4 regions of the Gordonia sp. DT101 genome follow, and region 1 is predicted to be linked to each of the others. Evidence: predicted binding sites of a transcription regulator. Region 1 holds the regulator's gene; each other region holds the start of a gene.
The links. Region 1 encodes LexA, which represses DNA repair genes until DNA is damaged. Its sites were predicted from a motif close to CGAACANNTGTTCG; they were not measured.
Positions count from the first base shown of each region.

Region 1 (5,224 bases):
GCCCGGCGTACCGGAACCGCCCGTGCCGTCGGTGCTGCTCGCCGACGACCTCGCCCCGGCGGATACTGCCGGACTCGATCCGACACTGATCATCGCGTTGGTCACCCGTCTCGGAGGTCCGACGAGTCACACGGCGATCATCGCCCGTCAGTTGGGGATTCCGTGCGTTGTCGCAGTCGGCCGGCTCGCGACCGTGGCCGTCGGCACCAGAGTGCTCGTCGACGGTACGGCGGGCACTCTGGAGATCGAACCCGACGAGGCGAAGGCGCTCGCCGGTGTCGACGAGAGCCGCCGCAAAGCTGCTGCGGTGGCGTCGTGGACGGGCCCTGGGGCGACCGCGGACGGACATCGGGTCTCGGTGCTCGCGAACGTCGCCGACGGGGCGTCGGCACGGACCGCATCCGGCTATCCGGTCGAGGGGGTCGGGCTGTTCCGCACGGAGCTGGCGTTCCTCGATCGCGCCGAGGCGCCGACGATCGCCGAGCAGACGACGCTGTACCGCGAGGTGATCGACGCGTTCGCCGATCAGAAAGTGGTGATCCGGACGCTCGACGCCGGGTCGGACAAGCCGCTGAAATTCGTGACCCAACTGAATGAGGCCAATCCGGCGCTGGGCGTCCGGGGCAATCGCATCGCCATCGACCATCCCGATATCCGCGCGGTGCAGCTCGATGCGATCGCGGCCGCCGCGCAGGAGGGCGGAGCCACGCCGTGGGTGATGGCCCCGATGATCGCATCGCCTTCCGAGGCAGCGGAATTCGCGGGCGAGGTGCGTCGCCGTGGGTTGGTCGCGGGGGTGATGGTCGAGGTGCCGGCTGCCGCGATCCTGGCTGCGGCGATCCTGGCGGAGGTCGACTTCGTCTCGATCGGCACCAACGATCTGACGCAGTACACGATGGCCGCCGATCGGATGTCGGCCGAACTCGCCACGCTGACGGATCCGTGGCAGCCGGCCGCGCTCGCGCTGATCGACATGGTCGCCCGCGCCGGTCAGGCGGCGGACAAGCCGGTCGGGGTGTGCGGTGAGGCGGCCGCCGATCCGTTGCTGGCGTGTGTGCTCGTCGGCATGGGTGTCAGTTCGTTGTCCGCGGCGCCCGCCGCGGCTGCCCCGGTCGGCGCACGCCTCGCGGAGGTGACTCTCGACCAATGCCGGTCTGCCGCACAAGCGGTGCTGACGACCGCCGGTCCCGCCGAGGCCCGTGCGGTCGCGTCGGCGGCGCTCGACGGCTGACCCTCAGGCGACCCTCACACGCGCCGCATCACCGTGACGACCTTGCCGAGGATCGCGGCCTCGTCGCCGGGGATGGGATCGAAGAGCTCGTTGTGCGGCATCAGCCAGACGTGACCGTCCTTGCGCTTGAACGTCTTCACGGTCGCCTCGCCGTCGATCATTGCTGCGACGATGTCGCCGTTGTCTGCGACGTTCTGTTGCCGGACCACCACCCAGTCGCCGTCGCAGATGGCGGCGTCGATCATCGACTCGCCGACGACGCGCAGCAGGAACAGCGATCCCTCACCGACCAGTTCTCGCGGGAGCGGGAACACGTCCTCGACGGCCTGCTCCGCCAGGATCGGTCCGCCGGCGGCGATCCGACCGAGGACGGGCACGAAGGTCGGCGTGGGCAGCTCCTGACCGTCGGCGAGTCCGGCAGCGGCACCGCCCGGCGGGGTGTGGTCGCCGTCCTGGATGTTCACCGCACGCGGCCGGTTGTGATCGCGCTTGAGCAATCCCTTGCGTTCCAGGGTGCGGAGCTGATGCGCCACCGATGACGTCGAGGTCAGTCCGACCGCGTCGCCGATCTCGCGGATACTGGGCGGATAGCCACGCTCCCGCACGGACTGGCGGATGAACTCCAGGACCCCGCGCTGGCGTGCGGTGAGGGCTGTCTCCGCGAACTCGGGGTCGGCGACGACGGGTGCCGGATCGGACGACTCGTCGGGGGCGTCTACGCTCTCGTGGATCGCGCGGGAGGCTCCGCGCCGCCCGCCGGCCTTGTCGCTCATCGCTGAGTCCTTCCTGTCGGCTGTTGCATCGTCGGCTGTCGCCGAATCGGGTTCGTCTCGCAAAATTGCTGGTCGATCGCGTGTCTCACGGCCGAGGTTAACCGAACCCGCCGACAGGTTCAAACATTTGTTCGACGCGTGTCGAGACTTTGTCGGGGCATCGTGCTACAAATCGAACATGCGTTCCATCGAACATGTGATCGAGGGGACGGCCGATTCGGATCCCAGGAGGACACGATGAGCACAGCCACCTTGACCCGTGAGGCGTCGACCCGCGAGACGCTCGTGCGCGATCTGCCGAGCAGCGGGACCCGGTCCCGCGAGACACCGACGGGCGCGCCGCGACGGCCGGTCACGTCGGGCGTCGGCACGCGTCCCCGGCGCGCCGCCAGGGTCGAGCCGACCCGTCCGGCCGACCGACGTCCGGCCGGGCGTTATAACCCGGGCACGACGATCGTCGGCACCCGGTGTGCGGCACCGGCGGACGATCGGCGGGTCTATGCCCGCCGTCGTGCGGCCGCACTGGCGGTGCTGGTCGGGGGTGCACTGGCCGCGCTCGTCTGGGTCGTCGCCATCGTGGGGACGAACTACGCCGCGTCCGTCGCCCCGCAACCGGTGGGCACCGAGGTGGTGCATGTGCGGCAGGGCGACTCCCTGAGCTCGATCGCCGATCGGGTGGCGCCGGATCTGCCGCGCCAGTCGGTCATCGATCAGATCGTCGAGCGCAACGCCCTGCCCGCCTCGGGCCTCCATGTCGGGCAGGCGCTGATCGCGCCCGCATACCGCTGAGCAACGGACGGTATCCTCCATGGCACAGGTTCCAGCCGGGAACCGGCACGGCGTAGCGAGCATCCGGTGCGCCGGAGTGTCCCGAGATGTGCGTGAGGACAACATGCGCTGCCCGTTTTGTAAGAACGAAGACACCAAGGTCATCGACTCGCGTGTCGCCGATGAAGGGCAGGCGATCCGACGGCGCCGTTCGTGTGCGGAGTGTGGTCGCCGGTTCTCGACGGTGGAGAGCGCCGTGCTGTCGGTGGCGAAACGCAACGGGGTCACCGAGCCGTTCAGTCGTGAGAAGGTGATGCGCGGAGTTCGTCGGGCGTGCCAGGGCCGCGCGGTGGCCGAAGACGCGCTCGCCCAGCTCGCGCAACAGGTCGAGGATGCCGTGCGCGCATCCGGATCGGCCGAGATCCCCAGCAACGAAGTGGGATTGGCGATCCTCAAGCCGCTGCGTGAGCTCGACGAGGTGGCCTACCTCCGATTTGCGTCGGTGTACCGCTCGTTCGACTCGCTCGAGGACTTCCAGCGTGAGATCGATGACCTGCAGGGCGACTTGACGCACGGGAAGACAGTGGACGCCACGGGGTCGATCGTCTCGGAATGACGGCGCCCGGGCGATGTGCGCTCGGACATGCGCTCAGCGGAACCCGTCCAGAGAGCTCAGCGGAACCCGTCCAGAGAGCTCAGCGGAACGCGTCCAGAAAGCGGAGCGCTCGCTTCTCGGAGATCGGATAGGCGGTACCGAGGCGCTGCGAGAACAGACCGACCCGCAGTTCCTCGACCATCCAATGTGCGTACTCGTTGAAGGCATCGCGCCGACCGACGGGGAGCTGGGCGACTCGCTGATTCCAGTGCGCGATCACGCGGTCGACCGCGGCCAGGGCATCGCGATCGCGGCTCGATGATGCCAAGAGGTCGGCCAATCGGTTCTCCGCCGCCTGAAGGTATCGGGGGATCTCGGTGAGATATGTGCGTGGGGTGGCCGCCACGAATCCGTCGAAGACGAGATTTTCCAGTTGCTCGGACACGTCGTCGGCCGCGACGGACCCGCTGTCCTGGTCGATCTCCGATCGGAGCGGGGCCAGATGTCGGAGAACGTCGGTGGCGAGCGCGAAGTACTCGGGGGCCGCGTCCGTCACGGTCGATCGGATCTGGTCGCGGAGCCGCGTGAACTGGTCCGGCGTCCGGATGATGGTGAGATCTCGGGTGGCCACGGCATCGCGGACCGCGCGCCGGGTGCAGTCGGCCAGCAGATCGTCACCTCGCCGATACGGGCTCTGACTCAGCGCCAACCGTCCGGCGGGGTCGAGGGTGCCGATGATCTTCTTGGACAGCGTCGGGATCGTCGTCTCCAGCAACACCACCACCGCGTTCGTGAGCTTGTGGTCGCGTTCGGTCGCGGTGACGGACTCGGTCCGTGTCACGCCGGTTGCTCGGCCTGCATCGTCCCGCACGACATCGAGGCCCGGATAGCGGGTGATCGTCTGGCCCGCGACAGTCGTAGTGGTGGTTTCGGGCAGGTCGCCGATGCCGTCGGCACTCCACGAGGTGTGGACGGCGCGGGGATGAGAGGTGTCGTCGTGCCCGGCGAACCCCTTTTTCAGGTCCGCCAGTGATTTGCCGCTCGCGACCACCGTCCCGGTGCGATCGGTGACGGCGAAGTTCATCGTCAGATGCGCGGGGACACGCTCGAGCGAGAAGTCACCCGGCGACACCGTCATGCCGGTGATCGAGGTGAGCTCGCGAGCCAGACCGGTCAGCAACGGCTCCGACCGGGGTGTCAATCGCGACACCGCGAGGTCGGCGAAGCGCTGAGCGGGCGCCATGGACTTGCGGACGACCTTCGGCAGGGATCTGACCAGCTCGGTGGCGAGCTCGGAACGCAGGCCGGGGACTGACCAGTCGAAGCCGGCGGGTCGTACGTGATCGAGCAGCGGCCGGGGGATCACGACGGTCACCCCGTCGTCGGGAGCGCCGGGCTCGAATCGGTAGCGCAGTTCCAGGCGGGTCTCACCCTGCTGCCAGGCTCCGGGAAAGTCGGTGTCCGCCACGGTGACATCGGCGGCCACGTCCTCCGGTTTCAGGTCGAGCAGCTCCGGATGCTCGCGCCGCGTCTTCTTCCACCACGTGTCGAAATGCCGCGCCGACACCACGTCACCGCCGACGCGTGCATCGTAGAACTCGAAAAGCTGTTCCTCACTGATCACCAGGTCGCGACGACGGGCGCGGTGCTCGACGTCGGCGGCCGCCTCGAGGAGGTCCCGATTCCGGTGGAAGAACACATGATCGGTGCGCCAATCGCCCTCGACCAGGGCGTGGCGGATGAACATCTCCCGTGAGGTCGGCGGATCGATCGCGCCGTAGGGAACGCGTCGCTGAGCGACGAGGGTGACGCCGTAGAGCGTCACCCGCTCGTAGGCCATCGCCGACGCGCGCTTGG
Region 1 is NZ_JBNCLX010000006.1:177,468-182,691, reverse strand. It holds gene ACLQ3I_RS20175 (putative PEP-binding protein) at 1-1,231, shown strand, start outside; gene lexA (transcriptional repressor LexA) at 1,246-2,004, opposite strand; gene ACLQ3I_RS20165 (LysM peptidoglycan-binding domain-containing protein) at 2,242-2,793, shown strand; gene nrdR (transcriptional regulator NrdR) at 2,897-3,388, shown strand; gene hrpA (ATP-dependent RNA helicase HrpA) at 3,468-5,224, opposite strand, start outside.

Region 2 (5,224 bases), on a different contig from region 1:
CCCGGGACGATCATCCGTCTCGCAGCGCCCAAGGGCGACTTCCATCTGCCCGAGCCGTTGCCCGACAGCATCCTGTTCCTCACCGCGGGCAGTGGTATCACGCCGGTCATGTCGATGCTCCGGTCCGTGAGCTCACGCGAGCAGCAGCCCGACATCGTGCACGTGCACTCGGCGCCCACCCGAGACGACGTCATCTTCCTCGAGGAACTCGAGGGCATGGACTCCGACCTGGTGTCTTACAGTCTGCAACTGCAGCTCACCCGCGAGCACGGTAAGTTCGAACTCGACCAGCTCGATGCCGAGGTCCCGGATTGGCGTGACCGTTCGTGCTGGGCCTGCGGGCCCGTGGCAATGCTCGATACCGTCGAGGAGCGCTATGCCGACGAGGGGCTCCGCGACCAGCTCCACATCGAGCGGTTCGCCATCGCACGGACCGATGTGGGTGGTGAAGGCGGGACGGTCACGTTCACCAAATCTGGTAAGACCACTGAGATCGACGGCGCCACCACACTTATGGAGGCAGGCGAAGGACTGGGAATCCAGATGCCGTTCGGCTGCCGGATGGGCATCTGCCAGACCTGCGTTGTTCCATTGGCCGGGGGCTACGTGCGCGACCTGCGCAGTGGCGATGAGCATCGTGAAGGAGATCGAATCCAGACATGTATCAGCACCGTGTCTGGAGAATGCACACTCGACCTGTAAAGGGGAGCAATGGCGATCACCGACATTGATCAATACGCACACCTGACCGACGCCGACGTCGAGGCATTGGGCGCAGAGCTCGATGCCATCCGGCGGGACATCGAGGAAGAACGCGGCGAGTCGGATGCCCGCTACATCCGGCGCTCGATCACCATCCAGCGCAGCCTCGCCGCCACCGGTCGTGTGGTGCTCATGTTCAGCAACCGCAAGCCGGCATGGGTGGCAGGAACCGCCATCCTCGGTCTGGCGAAGATCGTGGAGAACATGGAACTCGGGCACAACGTGATGCACGGGCAGTGGGACTGGATGAACGATCCGGAGGTCCATTCATCATCCTGGGAGTGGGACACCACGTGCCCGAGCGTGCAGTGGAAGCACTCCCACAACTTCGTCCATCACAAGTACACCAACATCGTCGGGATGGACGACGACGTGGGTTACGGGATTCTGCGGGTGACCCGCGACCAGCCGTGGGAGTGGTGGAACGTCGGGAACCCGTTCTATAACCTCACCCTCGGTACCTTCTTCGAATACGGTGTGGCGCTCCATCATCTGGAGACCGAGAAGCTCCGCAAGAAGGAGAAGTCCTACCGGCAGGCCTTCAAGGATCTGCGGATCATCGGTCGTAAGGTCGGTAAGCAGGCGGCCAAGGACTACCTGATCTTCCCGGTCCTTGCCGGTCCCAATTGGAAGTCGAACATCACCGCCAACTTCACCGCCAACATCATTCGCAACTACTGGTCGTACATGGTGATCTTCTGCGGTCACTTTCCGGACGGTGCCGAGAAGTTCACCGTCGAGGAGTACGAGAACGAGGACCAGCCGCGCTGGTATCTCCGACAGATGCTGGGATCGGCGAACTTTCGTGCCGGACCGCTGATGCGTTTCATGAGCGGCAACCTGAGCCACCAGATCGAACACCACCTGTTCCCCGATCTGCCGAGCAATCGGTACGAGGAGATCGGCGTTCGGGTGCGTGAACTGTGCGACAAGTACGACCTGCCGTATACGACGGGTTCCATTGTGCACCAGTATTTTCAGTCGTTCCGGACCATCGCCAAGCTCGCGCTGCCCAACGCGCTGTTGAAGGCAACGTCCGACGATGCGCCCGAGACTGCCTCGGAGTTGCGGTTCGCCGTGCGCGATGGTGTACAGAACCACTTCGGGGTCGATCCGGTGACCGGTCGGCGTCGGGGTCTACGCACTGCGATGCGGGAACTCAAGAACGCGCCGGTGCAGGCGGCGAGCTGATCGGGCGGCCGCCGTGTCAGGGCGGCCACCCGAGCAACAGTGCGCGCACACTTCTTTCACACTCACTTTTTTCACACTATGGAGTTGTCAAAGGACTGATGCGGTCCCGGCCGGATGAACCGTTGTTTGCCGGGTGCGAGAAATCAATTGCGCTGGGACGGTTGAGCGCTGAGCCTGTTGAGCGCTGGGCCAGTTGAGCGTCAGCCGGCCAGTGCGAGGTCGTCGGTGGTCAGCGCGCGTCTGTTGTAGGCACGCAGGGGTCTGCGTCTCGGGTCGACGGTCCGCGGTGGGATGAGCCATGGATGCTGGTCGGAACCGATGAACACCTCCCATCCGTGGTGATGCACATCCGCATGACACGACGGACAGAGCAGGCAGCCGTTCACGAGACATGTGTCCCCGCCGTCTGCCCAGTGACGGATGTGGTGGGCGTGGGTGCGGTCGGCAGGTGCGCCGCACTTGATGCAGCACTGGTCGCGAACGTAGAGGGCCTTGCGTAGGTGTGCCGGGAAGAATCGCTTCTCGCGGCTGATGTCGAGCGGCACCCGTTCGCCGTCGACGATGACGGTGGTGACCGACGTGTCACATGCAAGTGCGCGCATCGTGGCCTCGGTGACCGATCCCATGAGCGCCAACGACGACAACGTCGGAGCGTCGGCCGGCACTGTCAGCAGCACCTGGGTGCGCGGCGCGGACGCGGTGTCGCCACAGCGGGCGGCGATGTCGAGGAGCGTCTCCAGGGCGTCGGCCTGACGACGCTGGGTCGACCGCGCATCCGGTGAGCCGTCGGGTTCTGGCCGGGGCGCTGCCAGCTCGTCGATGGCCGCACGGAACTTCTCGCCGACCTCGACGTCGAGGTCGGCCCGCACCTGGAGTCGACCGTCATCGTCTTTGCCGTGATCGAGCGTGTTGAGCGCCCGATCTTCGGCCGCAGGGAGGCCGCCCTCGCTCGAAGCGGCGATCTGGTTGCCGAGTGTCCGTGCGCGATCCATGATCTCGGCGGGTGTGGCGCCGGAGAAGAACTGTCCGAGAAGATCTGTCACATGTTTATGACGCATCGCCCCATCGATCGGTTCCGGCGATCGTGTCGCGATGTGCTTCATGCCGCGCACGATCGCATCGGTGTGCTCGCCGGAGATGGCGCCGTCGGCAGCGTGCGCGTCCAGGGTCGGGAGTTGTGCCGCCCCGGCCGCGATGCGCAACAGTCGCTGCGCCGCCGACGGCGCAAATCCCATGACGATCAACAACTCTCGAGTGGTCCGTCCGTGATCTTTGGCGATTCCCAGGCGATCGAGTGCACCGGCGAGGACGGCTGCACGATGGTCGATCTGGTTGCGTGCCCTGATGGTCGACTGCATTGCCTCGAATTCGCCGCGACCGCTGAGTTCCGCATCAATACGCAGTTCGCCCAAGATGTCGGTGATGGTGAGATCCCCCGCTGCTCCCATGACCCCACACTACTCGCATGTATGTTCGAGTCAAGAACTAATAGTGGTTTAGCCCAACGACTTTCAGTACCAGCAGTGGACTGCAGTGGACTGCAGTGGACTGCAGTGGACTGCAGTGGACTGCAGTGGACTGCCGTGAACAGGAGTCACAGGAGTCACGCCTTCGGATCTGGCTCCCGACTTCTATGTTGGGGCGGCATCGTGTTCGAACCTACGGGTCGTAGCGTGCCGTAGGTGACCTCGGGGATGACTCGCTGGCTTCCTGCCACCCGTCCGGCCGGAGGGTTGGCTCTAAGAGGGTTCTGTTTCCTCGCGGTCACTGTTCGCTGCCTGGCTCAACACAGGAACGCCGCCCGTCCCTGGGTGGCTGGAAGTCGGAATGCCGGCAGCGGATTGCCACTGTCCACTGCTCGGAAGGCGCACCTCACAGTGATCGTGATCGGTATCGACCCGCACAAGTCCACCCACACCGCTACCGCGGTGAACTCGGCCAACAACCGGGATCTCGGATCTGTGCGGATCAGGTCATCGTTCGACGATTACGCACAGCTCATCACATGGTCCAAGGCGTGGCCGGATCGGATTTGGGCCGTGGAGAACGCTTCCGGGCTCGGGCACCATCTCACGCAGTGGTTGGTCAGCCGCGGTGAGGCGGTCGTCGATGTCCCATCGACGGCGACGGCCCGGGTGCGTCAACTCTCGCGTGGTGGCCGCCGCAAGAACGACCGCATCGATGCCGCTGCGGCGGCGTGTGTGGCATTCAGTCAGGGCGATTTTCGGCCGGTCGCCCCAGAAGGCCAAACCGGTGTCTTGCGAGTCCTCGACGAACGCCGGGTCGACCTGGTCAAGCAGAACGGGCGGCTCGTCAATCAGCTCCACGCGCTGCTGCGAGAGCTGTTCCCGGGCGGCATTGGACGTGATTTCGACACCGAAGACGCCGCCAAGCAGCTCAAAGCGTTCCGGCCCGAGACTCAGGCAGACGCGATGCGTAAGAACGTCGCCCTCGAGATAGTCGGCGACCTGCGGCGAATCCAGTTTCAGATTGACGACCTCAGCACCCGAGTCAAGACCGAGCTCGCTGCGAGTGGCACAAAGCTGATGAAGATTAATGGCGTCGGGATCGCGACTGCGGCAAGGATTCTCGCTCGGACCGGTGATCCGACCCGCTTCGCGAACGAGGCTGCATTCGCGAGCTACACCGGTACCGCTCCTGTCGAGGTCGCCAGTGCCGACAAACAACGTCACCGGCTCTCACGCTACGGCGATCGCACTCTGAACTCGGCGATCCACATCGTCGCCGTTACTCAAGCCAGAACACCCAGCAGCGACGGATACGCCTACCACCAGCGCAAGATGTCCGAAGGGAAGACCTCACGCGAGGCGATGCGCTGCCTCAAACGACAAGTGGCGAAACGGTTATGGCGCACAATGAGAGACGATCATTCAGCAGTCTCGCGCCCATGTAGTCAGGCAGCTCTTGGCAGTTCACGTACTGGTTGGCGCCGTTGATCCCGGAGACTTGGGGCCAACGGGTGAATTGGTGGTGGGAGTAGCCCTCGGTGGAGTAGATCTGTGCTTTGGCGCCAGTGATGGTGGCGTTCCCCCCGACCCTCGTTACAGGCTGTGTCGGGGACGGTGAATCACGCGGCGATGTAGTGGCTGTCGATGGCCTGATCGCTTTCGCCTCGGAAATCGTACTGGGGGGGGCGGTGCAGCCACACCAGATGGTGTACTGGCCCGAAACCGGGAGCAGTGGGCAGTTCGCGTCAGCGTCTCCCGGTCCTCATCGGTCAACACCAGTTCAATTTTTGGTCGCCCACCTG
Region 2 is NZ_JBNCLX010000001.1:1,249,676-1,254,899, forward strand. It holds gene ACLQ3I_RS05950 (ferredoxin reductase) at 1-702, shown strand, start outside; gene ACLQ3I_RS05955 (fatty acid desaturase family protein) at 712-1,953, shown strand; gene ACLQ3I_RS05960 (DUF222 domain-containing protein) at 2,154-3,401, opposite strand; gene ACLQ3I_RS05965 (IS110 family transposase) at 3,831-4,910, shown strand.
Region 2: ACLQ3I_RS05960 (DUF222 domain-containing protein) is a predicted target of LexA. The motif match lies at 3,416-3,429, and genes of this name have one in related genera.

Region 3 (5,224 bases), on a different contig from region 1:
ACCCCCGAGCAACTCGACACCTGGGTACGCCCCATGGTCGAGGGCCGGTACTTCGGCACGATGTGCCTCTCGGAACCGCAGGCCGGATCGTCGCTCGCCGACATCACCACCAAGGCCGAGCCGATGCCCGACGGCACGTACCGGATCACCGGCACCAAGATGTGGATCTCCGCAGGCGACCACGAACTCTCCGAGAACATCGTGCATCTCGTGCTCGCGAAGGCACCCGGAGGCGGGCCCGGCGTCAAGGGCATCTCCTTGTTCATCGTGCCCAAGTACCTGGCGGACGGCACCCGCAACGACGTTGCCCTCGTCGGCCTCAACCACAAGATGGGCAACCGCGCGACCACCAACACGCTGCTGAACTTCGGCGACGGCACGCACTCGCCGACGTCGGAGACAGGCGCCGTCGGCTACCTCGTCGGCGAGGAACACCGCGGCCTCAGCTACATGTTCCACATGATGAACGAGGCACGGATCGGGGTCGGATTCCTGGCCACGTCACTGGGATACGCGGGGTACCTCGCATCGCTCGAGTACGCGAAGGTCCGCACGCAGGGCCGACCGGTGGACCAGAAGGACCCGGCGAGCAAACCCGTGCCGATCATCGAGCACGCCGACGTCAAGCGCATGTTGCTCGCCCAGAAGTCCTACGTGGAGGGCGCTCTCGCGCTCGGCCTGTACTGCAGCAAGTTGGTCGACGAACAGTCCACCAGCAGCGGCGACGACCAGGCCCGGGCGGGTCTCCTCCTCGATGTGCTCACCCCGATCGCGAAGAGCTGGCCGTCACAGTGGTGTCTGGAGGCCAACAGCCTGGCCATCCAGGTTCACGGCGGCTACGGCTACACCAAGGAATTCGACGTCGAGCAGTACTACCGCGACAACCGGCTGAACCCGATTCACGAGGGTACCCACGGCATCCATGGACTCGACCTGCTCGGCCGCAAGGTGGTCATGAACGGCGGCGCAGGCCTCGCCCTGCTCGCCGAGACGATCGGCGCGACCATCGACCGCGCGGCCTCGGGCGAGAGCACCGCGGAGTACGCCACCGACCTCCGGAAGGCTGTCGACCAGCTGGTCACCACCACCGCACAGGTGTGGTCGGCCGGCGATCCGGCGCTGTCGCTCGCCAACGCCACCGCGTATCTGGAGGCGGCCGGACACATCGTCGTGGCCTGGATGTGGCTCGAGCAGCTGCTGGCGGCCGCGGACCGGACGGGCGATTTCTACGACGGCAAACGTGCTGCCGCCCAGTACTTCTTCCGCTACGAACTGCCGAAGACGGCTGCGCAGCTGTCGCTGGTCGCCGCGCTCGATCGCACCACCCTGGACACCGACCCGGCCTGGTTCTGACCGGCCACCGCACCGACCCAAGGAGTCATCACATGCCCCTGCTGGACATGTTCAACCTGACCGACAAGGTCGTTGTCGTCACCGGCGCGTCGTCGGGTCTCGGGGTGTCGTTCGCCACCGGGTTCGCCGAGGCCGGAGCCGACATCGTGCTCGCCGCCCGGCGCGCCGAGCGCCTCGCCGACACCGCAGCCAAGGTGGAGGCCCTGGGCCGCAAAGCGCTGTGCGTGCCCGCGGACGTCGCCGATCCCGACCAGTGCCAGGCCGTCATCGATGCGGCGATGGAAGCCTTCGGCCGGGTGGACGTCCTGATCAACAACGCCGGTGTGGGTACCGCGGTCCCGGCGACCCGCGAGACCCCCGATCAGTTCCGCTCTGTTGTCGATGTCAACCTCAACGGGTCGTACTGGATGGCGCAGGCGTGCGCTCGGGTCATGCAGCCCGGCAGCGCGGTCGTCAACATCTCCAGCGTCCTGGGCATCACCACCGCCGGACTCCCCCAGGCCGCGTACGCGGCCAGCAAGGCCGGCGTCATCGGACTCACCCGCGATCTGGCTCAGCAATGGGCGTCGCGCAAGGGAATCCGGGTCAATGCGATCGCGCCGGGATTCTTCGAGAGCGAGATGACCGACACCTACCACGACGGCTACCTGGAGTCCCAGCTGCCGCGCGTTCTCCTCGGCCGGATGGGCCAGGGCGAGGAACTGGCGGCGACGGCTGTGTGGCTGGCCTCGCCGGCATCGGGTTACGTGACCGGGCAGACCATCCCGGTCGACGGCGGCGTGACCATCACCTAGAGACCGGAAGACACGGGGGCACAATGCGATACGTTGCTATCGGCGACAGTTTCACCGAAGGCGTCGGCGATGAGCCGGACGGCGTCCATCCTCGCGGGTGGGCCGACCTGGTCGCGGAAGGTCTCGCGGCCGAGCACGGTGGCGTCGAGTACGCCAATCTCGCGATCCGTGGGCGCCTCCTGGAACCGATCGCCACCGAACAGGTCGATACGGCACTCGCATTGAATCCACTGCCCACCCTGCTCACCTTCAACGGGGGCGGCAACGACATGTTGCGTCCGGGCGGGGATCTCGCGCGGTTGATCGAGCTCACCCGCCAAGCGGTCCGACGATGCCGCGACGCGGGGATCGAGGTCGTCCTGCTCGCCGGCGCGGACCCCTCGTCTGGGTTGCCGTTCCGCGACACCATCCGGTCCCGCGGCGAGTTCCTCACCACCGAGATCGCCACCCTGGCCGCCGACGAGGATCTGACGTTCGTCGACATGTTCCACGACAGCGAGATCCGGCGACCGGCCTACTGGTCCGACGATCGACTCCACCTCAATCCGATCGGCCATCAGCGGGTTGCGGCACATGTCCTACGCGCCATCGGCGTCCACACGCTTGCGATGCCCGACCGGCCGGTGGAACCGATCATCGGATACCGCTGGACCGAAGATCTGCGTTTCACGCGTAGTCACCTGGCCCCGTGGGTCATCCGGCGACTCCGAGGCCGATCGTCGGGAGATGATCGGGATGCGAAGCACCCGACCTGGATCGCCGTCGAACCACGAGCCACAACGCGGTAGTCGTCGCGCTCGGCGACCCTGGCACGATGGCCAGGTGTCCCACATCCGCCGCATCGCTGCCCTGGGAAGCTCCTATGCGGCCGGCCCCGGAATTTCGCCGATGGACGATTCGGCGGCAATGCGCTCCACACGGAACTATGCCCATCTCCTCGCCGAGCATCTCGACGCCCGCCTGGTTGACCTCTCGGTGTCGGGTGCGACGACAGACAACATCGTCCGCACCGAGCAGATCTCGCCGACCGGAACACGATTCGGGCCGCAGATCGACAAGCTGCCTGCGGAGGCCGACGTCGTCACCGTCACAGCGGGTGGAAACGATCTGCAGTACATCGGCTTCATGCTCGCCGCGGCGTGGCGACAACATGCTCCGGCATCACCGATCGCGAAGCTGGTGGCCGGAATGGTCAGCGACCCCGTTCCGGATCCGACGAGTGCCGACATCGAGCGCACCGCCGATGGTCTCGTCGTGGTGGTCGGTGAAGTACGCGAACGCGCTCCACGAGCACGGATCGTTCTGGTCGACTATCTGACCGCCGTCGGTGACCGCACCGTCGCCGGACATGACGTCCCTTTTCCCGCAGCAGATCTGGCAAAGGCGCGCCGCATTCAGGCCGCCGTGCGCGAGGCGCACCTGGTGGCCGCAGATCGGTCCGGTGCCGAACTGTTTTCCGCGTCTTCGTTGAGCGAAGCCCATGCGCTCGGTGACGCGGCACCCTGGGTCTTCGGGTTCTTCACCGATCTGAACCGGATCGGCGCTTCCTTCCATCCCAACGCCGAGGGAATGGCGGCGGTGGCGGAGGGCCTGCGCGAGTTGCTCGGCTGATCCCTCGAGCCCGGCCGATCTTGTCGTTGCGTCGCGATATCCTGGAGAGTTGCGTGAGGCCAGAATTGGCGAGTTTCTTTGTGGCACTGAAGAAATGCTTGACTCGAACACGCGTTCGAGTATGCTGGATGACATGGGGGAGATCAGCTCGATCATTGCTTGTGCGCGTGAGGTCACCGTCGCCGATGCAGCGTCAGGGCGGCAGGTGTTCGACGCCACCAAGGCGTTGCTGGAACTGCGTAACGTTGTCGATCACCGGCTGGCGATCCACGCCGCGGCGCTCGACCGGTTGGGCGTGGCACCACAGTCCGGCGGCACAACGTGCAACCTGCTGATCGAGATGGGTGCCGCACCCGGGGTCGCCTCGCGCTGGCTGCGGATCGGCACAGCACTGGCGTCCCTGCAACGACTGCCGGGCTACGCAGGAGATGGGGTGTTCTCCGGTGAGCATGTCGATGCGATGGTGGCCGGCATGGTGCACATCATGCGTCGCGCCGCCGACGGGCTCTGTGATGAGGAGCGCCTCGAACACGAGCAGGCGCTGATCGCCCACGCGCTGTCCGGAGCCACGCCGAAAGAGATCGAGAAGGTCGCACGTGGGCTCGGTAACCAGGTCGCCGCCGAAACCGGCGGACTGCCCGCGGGTGAGGATCGACGGATCAACGAGTTCGCAGTTGTCCCCACCTCCGACGGGCGAGTCGCCGTGAAGGGCGATCTCGATGTCGTGATCGGTGAGAAGTTGACCGCCGCCATCGACTCACTCACCCAGGCGCGCCCCGAACCCGACGGCTCCCCCGACGCCCGCAGTCCGGGCGCGCAACGCGCCGATGCGCTCGAACAGATCCTCGACGCCGCCACGTCGGCGAACACCCCGTTCATGACCGCACCGAAGACACACATCAACCTGACCATCCCGGTCGACACCCCCGACCTCGCGTCGCTGCCATGGCTCGGCCCGGTATCGCAGGCGACGGCAAAGATGTTGGCGTGCGATGCCGGCATCACCGAGATCATCATCGACGGCAACCGCGCACCACTGGACATGGGCTTCGAACAACGCCTGTTCACATCCCACCAACGCAAAGCCATCATCGCTCGCGACCAATGCTGCATCAAATGCGGAGCACCAGCCTCCTGGGCACACATCCACCACATGGTGTTCTGGAGCGACGGCGGACCCACCGACCTCGACAACGGCTGCCTCTTATGTCCGTCCTGCCACGCCCAGGTCCACGCCCACAGGTGGGACATCGCCCTCGGCATCGACCGCCACCCCTGGCTCATCCCACCGAGCACCGTTGACCCACACCGAAAACCATTGCCCGCCTACCACCGACGCACCATGCACCTCGACGACATCGCCGCCTGAGGTCTCGATACGCCTCCTCACCACGTTCGTCGGCCACTCGACCAGCGGACCGGGAAAGTTACGCACACCAGCGCAGCACATTTCGGGAAGAACATTC
Region 3 is NZ_JBNCLX010000001.1:718,397-723,620, forward strand. It holds gene ACLQ3I_RS03575 (acyl-CoA dehydrogenase) at 1-1,353, shown strand, start outside; gene ACLQ3I_RS03580 (SDR family NAD(P)-dependent oxidoreductase) at 1,386-2,147, shown strand; gene ACLQ3I_RS03585 (SGNH/GDSL hydrolase family protein) at 2,171-2,935, shown strand; gene ACLQ3I_RS03590 (SGNH/GDSL hydrolase family protein) at 2,970-3,758, shown strand; gene ACLQ3I_RS03595 (DUF222 domain-containing protein) at 3,892-5,127, shown strand.
Region 3: ACLQ3I_RS03595 (DUF222 domain-containing protein) is a predicted target of LexA. The motif match lies at 3,863-3,876, and genes of this name have one in related genera.

Region 4 (5,224 bases), on a different contig from region 1:
TGAGGTTTCGCCGGTTGGTTTTACCGCTGGCCTTGCCGTGGGGCGTTGTGTGGTCGAGGTCGGCGCGCCAGACCGGATTGCTGCATCCGGGGAAGGTGCAACACAACTCGCCGCACCTGATCAGTTCGGCCAGCTTGCGGCCCGGCCGGTAGCGACGTTCGGCCCTCGCGCGCCGGGCGTGAGCAGGATTGTGCCAGTGATCGTCCTTGTCCTTGTCCTTGTGTCTGTGGTCGTCGGTGTCGCTGTGGTCGCTGTGGTCGGTGTGGACGTAGGACCGGTGGGCCTCGGCCAGCAGATTGCGAACGGTCTCGGCGTCGATGACACCGTGCCCGTCGAGGAACGCCGGGTCATCGTCGCGTCCGAGCAGTGTGGATAAATTCACGACGATGTGGAATGTGGGTCGCGGTGCGCCGTCACGCGGTTGGGCCGAGGACGTATCGCTGACATCCGACTGAGAGGCCATGGCCCTCTCGGACTGGTCGGGTGTATCAGCCTGTGCGACAGTGCCGTCGGTGGGCGACGGCACGTCCGGGGTGGCCTCGAACGATTCGGCAGTGTCGAACGGGTCGACGGTGTCGGGAGCACCGCTCAGGCAGTCCTGGCAACGGCATTCGAGCACCGTGTGTCCGCCGGCCAGGGCCACGAATCCGTCCAGGCGTCGTTGTGCTTTGGTACGCGGGTCATCGTCGTGGACGTCGGCGGCCATCGCGTCGAGTTTCGCGTTGACGGCAGCAGCGTGTTCGGCGGGTAGGCTTGCCGACATCCGCGACTGGCCGGGCGTATGCCGATCCGAGCGCACCGTTATCGCCCGATCCTTGGCGACAACCTCGCGACGTTTGCGGGTGGCACCAGCATCGGTCCGGGCGATCGTTGCGTCGAGCATCGTCAGGAAACGTGTCATCGACATCGGCGCACGATTCTCGATCTCACCCACCAGTGCGGTGTCGAGTGACCCCATCTTCTCCTGGTCGACCAGCTCGCTGCGTTTGACCACCATCAGGAACCGCGGCAGGTCGATGCGTCCGATGGCCAACATGCCACCGACGAAGGGCAACTGATTGCGCATCACACTGCCGGCGACGATCAACTCACGCGCCCGCGCGGGTGTGACGGTCAGGGCCGCACCGACTTCGGCGATCGTCTTTTCCAGCCCGTTGGGACCGTAGCGTCCGCGAGGGTCGTCGCCGGCACGGCCGAGCATCGCGGTGGCCGAGATGGTCTGTGGGTCGGCCTCACCCGAACCGACCGCGGCTGCCGCCGTCGTTAGGTAATCTTCCTCGTGCTCTTCATGAATCAGGCTGATGGCCTGCAACATTCGGAAGTCGGCAGAGGCACTCACGGCCGCGCAGTGGTATAACACCTCGATCAACTCGGCAGCGCAATGATCCTGATCGGCACGCAACTGCTCGAGCAGCATTCCTTCGGACATGATTCGAACATACATTCGACCACCGACAAGTTTGGCCGCTTCGTCGTAGCCGGGATCCGAGCCGTCGGCCGACCGGCAGTTCGATCGCGACGTGTTGCCGAAGCCGGGTGGGCTGTCGAGAAGCGGACCGACATCGTCTTCGCGCTGGACCGGTCGCAGGCGTAGCACCTCGCCGGCGGTTCCCACACCGGATTTGACAGATTTGTACCTCTCCTTTAATCAGGAGATCGATCAACGATCGCGGCGAGCGAGATGGCGGAGATGCGGCTGCTGCCGCCGGCGGGTCCTTTGCGGGAGGTTTGGTCGGGGGAGCTGCTGCCGGAGCAGTGGTCGGGTCTTTCGCGGGTCCAGTCGGTACCGCGATCGGTGCCGGTATCGGTGCCGCCATCGGGAGTAAGGCCGGAGCTGATGCGGCCAAGGTTGTGAAAGGGTGTTCGACTGATGCGGCAACGTGACGCCGATCATGGCAAGCGGAAGGCTCGGCATCAAGCGAGGTCAGCCTCAACATCGTGGAGTGCACAAAACTCGCCGGCGGAGCCGAGACGACTCTCGTCGTCATTGTCGGACGGGACCTTGAACTTCATGATTTTCACTCCTTTGGTCTGTAGCCCCTCGATCCTCGCCTTCGTCGTCGGTCTACTCAGCGGCGGTGCACTCTCCCCGTGACACGAACGAATCGTGACGACTCATGATTGCCGCCACTGAATATGCGATCGTCCGCTTCGGCTGCACGGTGACACTATGCGCGACAACGGAATCCCTGGACTTCACGCCTCCGCCCGCCTGGTATGAGCTGGATGCCGAGTCGGCGCACGCCGCGATGGCGAGTCGAGTGCTGTTGCGCTCGACCACTCCGACCCTGAGGTTTGTTCCCAACGTAGCCGTCCAGTATTTCGATCTCGGCACGACCGACGTGATAGACCTCGCGGAGATCGACACCAGTTTCGACATCGGCGCCCTCGACAGTGGCACGATCCTGAACCATGGCGTAAGGCCCGACGGGAATCTCAGCGTGGACGAGGGTACCTATCGAGCCGACGGCGAGGAACTTCGAGTCCGGCGGTCGCAACTCGCCTACCTGACGCCCGCGGGGCACTCCATGCTCTCGATCCTCACGGCCACCACCGCCGACGGCGATTGGAACAGCATGGAATTCGAGATCAGAGAGATGGAGGAGCGTTGGATCAGGACCACAACCCCACCGAGTGGCGTCGCGTGAAAACGTACTTCACCGGAAAGGTGTCCATGCTCGTCACCTACCCGATCCTGGGTTTCGGTGCCGGCATGCTCCTCGGCTACTTCACCGGCTGAGTTCGCCCGATGTCGGATGACTCCGTCGCCGGTGCAGTCCAAGTCGATCCGCGGGTCGTGGTAGTGCCACCGCAGCGAGCCGGACTGAGAGGAGGGGCTCGGGTATTGAGGTTTCGTGTTACCAGGAGGTGCAGTTACAAGCCCCGGCGTTGCTGAGCGTTCCGCGGAACGTCGCGAGCGATGTCTGAAGACGGCCGTGAGAAATCAATACGAGTCAGCGCATTTCGGCCAGCCGACGAGGCAGACCTTCATGCGTCGGGCGTGCAGCGGTGACTACTCGTTTGCGTCCTGGACACTACGACTCAGCGTCGTGATCGAACCATCCTTGAAGACGATGGCGCTACAACCAAATTCGTTTGTCGAACCAAGACTTCCATACTGCGGCAGCGATCCGGGCAGAGCAACCGTTCCGTGGATCTCCCATGCAGCGAGCACGTCGGTGTTCGACTTGTGCTCGCGCTGAAGTATGCCAAGCCCATCTTCGGTGACAATTGTCTTGTGTGCATCGACGTCGGAGAAGCTGGCTGAGGATGTCAATACCGCGATTTGTTGTTGTCCAATGTCGTTCGCCTTGAGCTCAATGCTGATGTCATTTCGAATCGAGGTGAGGCAGCTGTTGATGGCATCCTGCTTGTGGTAGTGATGCTTGCGGTAGGTGGTGTAGCCGAAATAGGCGCCCACTGATACCAGAAGGACGACCAAAGTGATGATGACGCGCTTCATCGACCCGGAATCGGTGGCTTGGTCAGACCGTTGAGCGCTGCAAGTTCACGATTGAATCCAGCGGCGTTCTGCGGATCGGCGCTCACGAATGATTCGGCGGCGCCGATAATGCCCTCTGCGTTGCAGCTGAGGTCGGTGATGAACCCGTTTATCTGATTGTGCAACTCGGTTGCGTATGCAATCAGTTTTGGGCCAGTGGCAAAGCCGGGATTGTCCGAGGCGGCAGTCGCCTGGGAGTCGAAGTAGGTGTTTGTCCTGGAGAGCGCCTGCCCGGCAATGGACGAGAGTTTGCCGCCTGTCGTCTTCACCCGGTCGGGTGCTATGTGCAGGTCGTCATAGCTCATGCTTTTTTACCTTTCACTGTGGGGATCCGGGGTTCACCACGTCTTTTTCGGTGTCACGATCTCGATCTTCTGCTGCCCCTCGTGCATTGCGACCTCGGGGAGTCTGCCATCCAGGGGAAGGTCGGTGTTTCCAGGTGTGTGTTGGGTATAGACCACCTGTCCATCGGGAAGGACTCCCGTCACAATGGCCGCATGATGTGCGAGGCCCGGTGACATTGTATTGCCGTCGGGCGTGGTCCCTGCCTGGGTGTACTCCCAGTACACGACGTCACCAGGACGCGCCTGGTCCGGTGTGACCGTTGCGCCGCCATGGTCTAGGAAGAAATCCTTCTGGGCCGGAGCGAAACCCCAACTCTTGGTGTGGTCCCAACCTTCCCCCCACGGGAGATTCAACTCTCCGGCCGGAGTTTGTCCCCACCCACCGGAGTCGTAGCGCGCACCCTTCCATGGGTTGATCTTGTAAGGCAGGCCGGCCTCGTGCAATGCATTGGAAACGAAATTCGCACAGTTGTTTTCGTACACATCGATCGAGGTGTCGTCTTTGTGTTCGAGAGCCCACTTGACTGCCTTGGTTGAGCTGAAACCCTGATCGGGGCGGTCAATTCGCTGCTTGTCTGCATCCGGAATACCCGTCAATCTGTAGATTTCTACGGGGCATGCCTTCTCCAGGTTGGTCTGTTGTTTCGGAGCCAGATTGGACCACCACCGCGACACTTCTTCAGGGGTCGCATCTTTCGGGATCGTGTCCCTCATTTCTTGCAGCGCGGCGCGCACGTTGTTTTGCTGTATCTCCTGAGCATCCTCAGGAGTCATGTGTGCTTCGTTCGCGGAGACGGTGCGGCCGATCGCCGCGGCACATTCATTATCGGCTGCTGTGGCCGCGGCGACAGCAGCCGTGATCATGTCGTTTGCTTCCGTGGCTGCGAAGCCGAGAGTCAGGTCAGCAACTGTTGTCGGTGGCACTGTGACCGCGCCGGTCACACGGTCGGTCACCAGCCCTCGGGATGTAGCGAAAGTGATCGCGCTCTCGAGTTCTCGTTGAGCGATTTGGACTGCCTGATTGAGAGTATCGAGAGGGTCGACTGCCGATCGAGCGAGAACTGACGCGACTTCGGCTCGGTCAGCTACATGAACGAGTGCGTCGTGTGCGGCGCCGAATGCGGCACCGTCCCAGTCTTCCGTCAGCGGCTTCACGCCGTTGTCATGGATGTCATCCTTGATGCGCTCACACTGCTTGGCCGCCGACAGTAGATCGTCAGCTGCGGTCGTCCACGATGCCGGTTTGGCATTCCGCAATTCCGCGAAGCTCACCACAAGTTGGCATCCTACGGACCGCGTCTGCCAACTGCGTGCTCTGGTCGTGAGTGTGAAGTGCCGCACTGACGAAACGAGGTGTCGCACATGTGTATCGAGCAGA
Region 4 is NZ_JBNCLX010000004.1:78,936-84,159, forward strand. It holds gene ACLQ3I_RS15230 (DUF222 domain-containing protein) at 1-1,429, opposite strand, end outside; gene ACLQ3I_RS15235 (acetyltransferase) at 2,118-2,648, shown strand; gene ACLQ3I_RS15240 (hypothetical protein) at 3,014-3,463, opposite strand; gene ACLQ3I_RS15245 (hypothetical protein) at 3,460-3,807, opposite strand; gene ACLQ3I_RS15250 (amidase domain-containing protein) at 3,841-5,118, opposite strand; gene ACLQ3I_RS15255 (type I restriction-modification enzyme R subunit C-terminal domain-containing protein) at 5,209-5,224, shown strand, end outside.
Region 4: ACLQ3I_RS15230 (DUF222 domain-containing protein) is a predicted target of LexA. The motif match lies at 1,434-1,447, and genes of this name have one in related genera.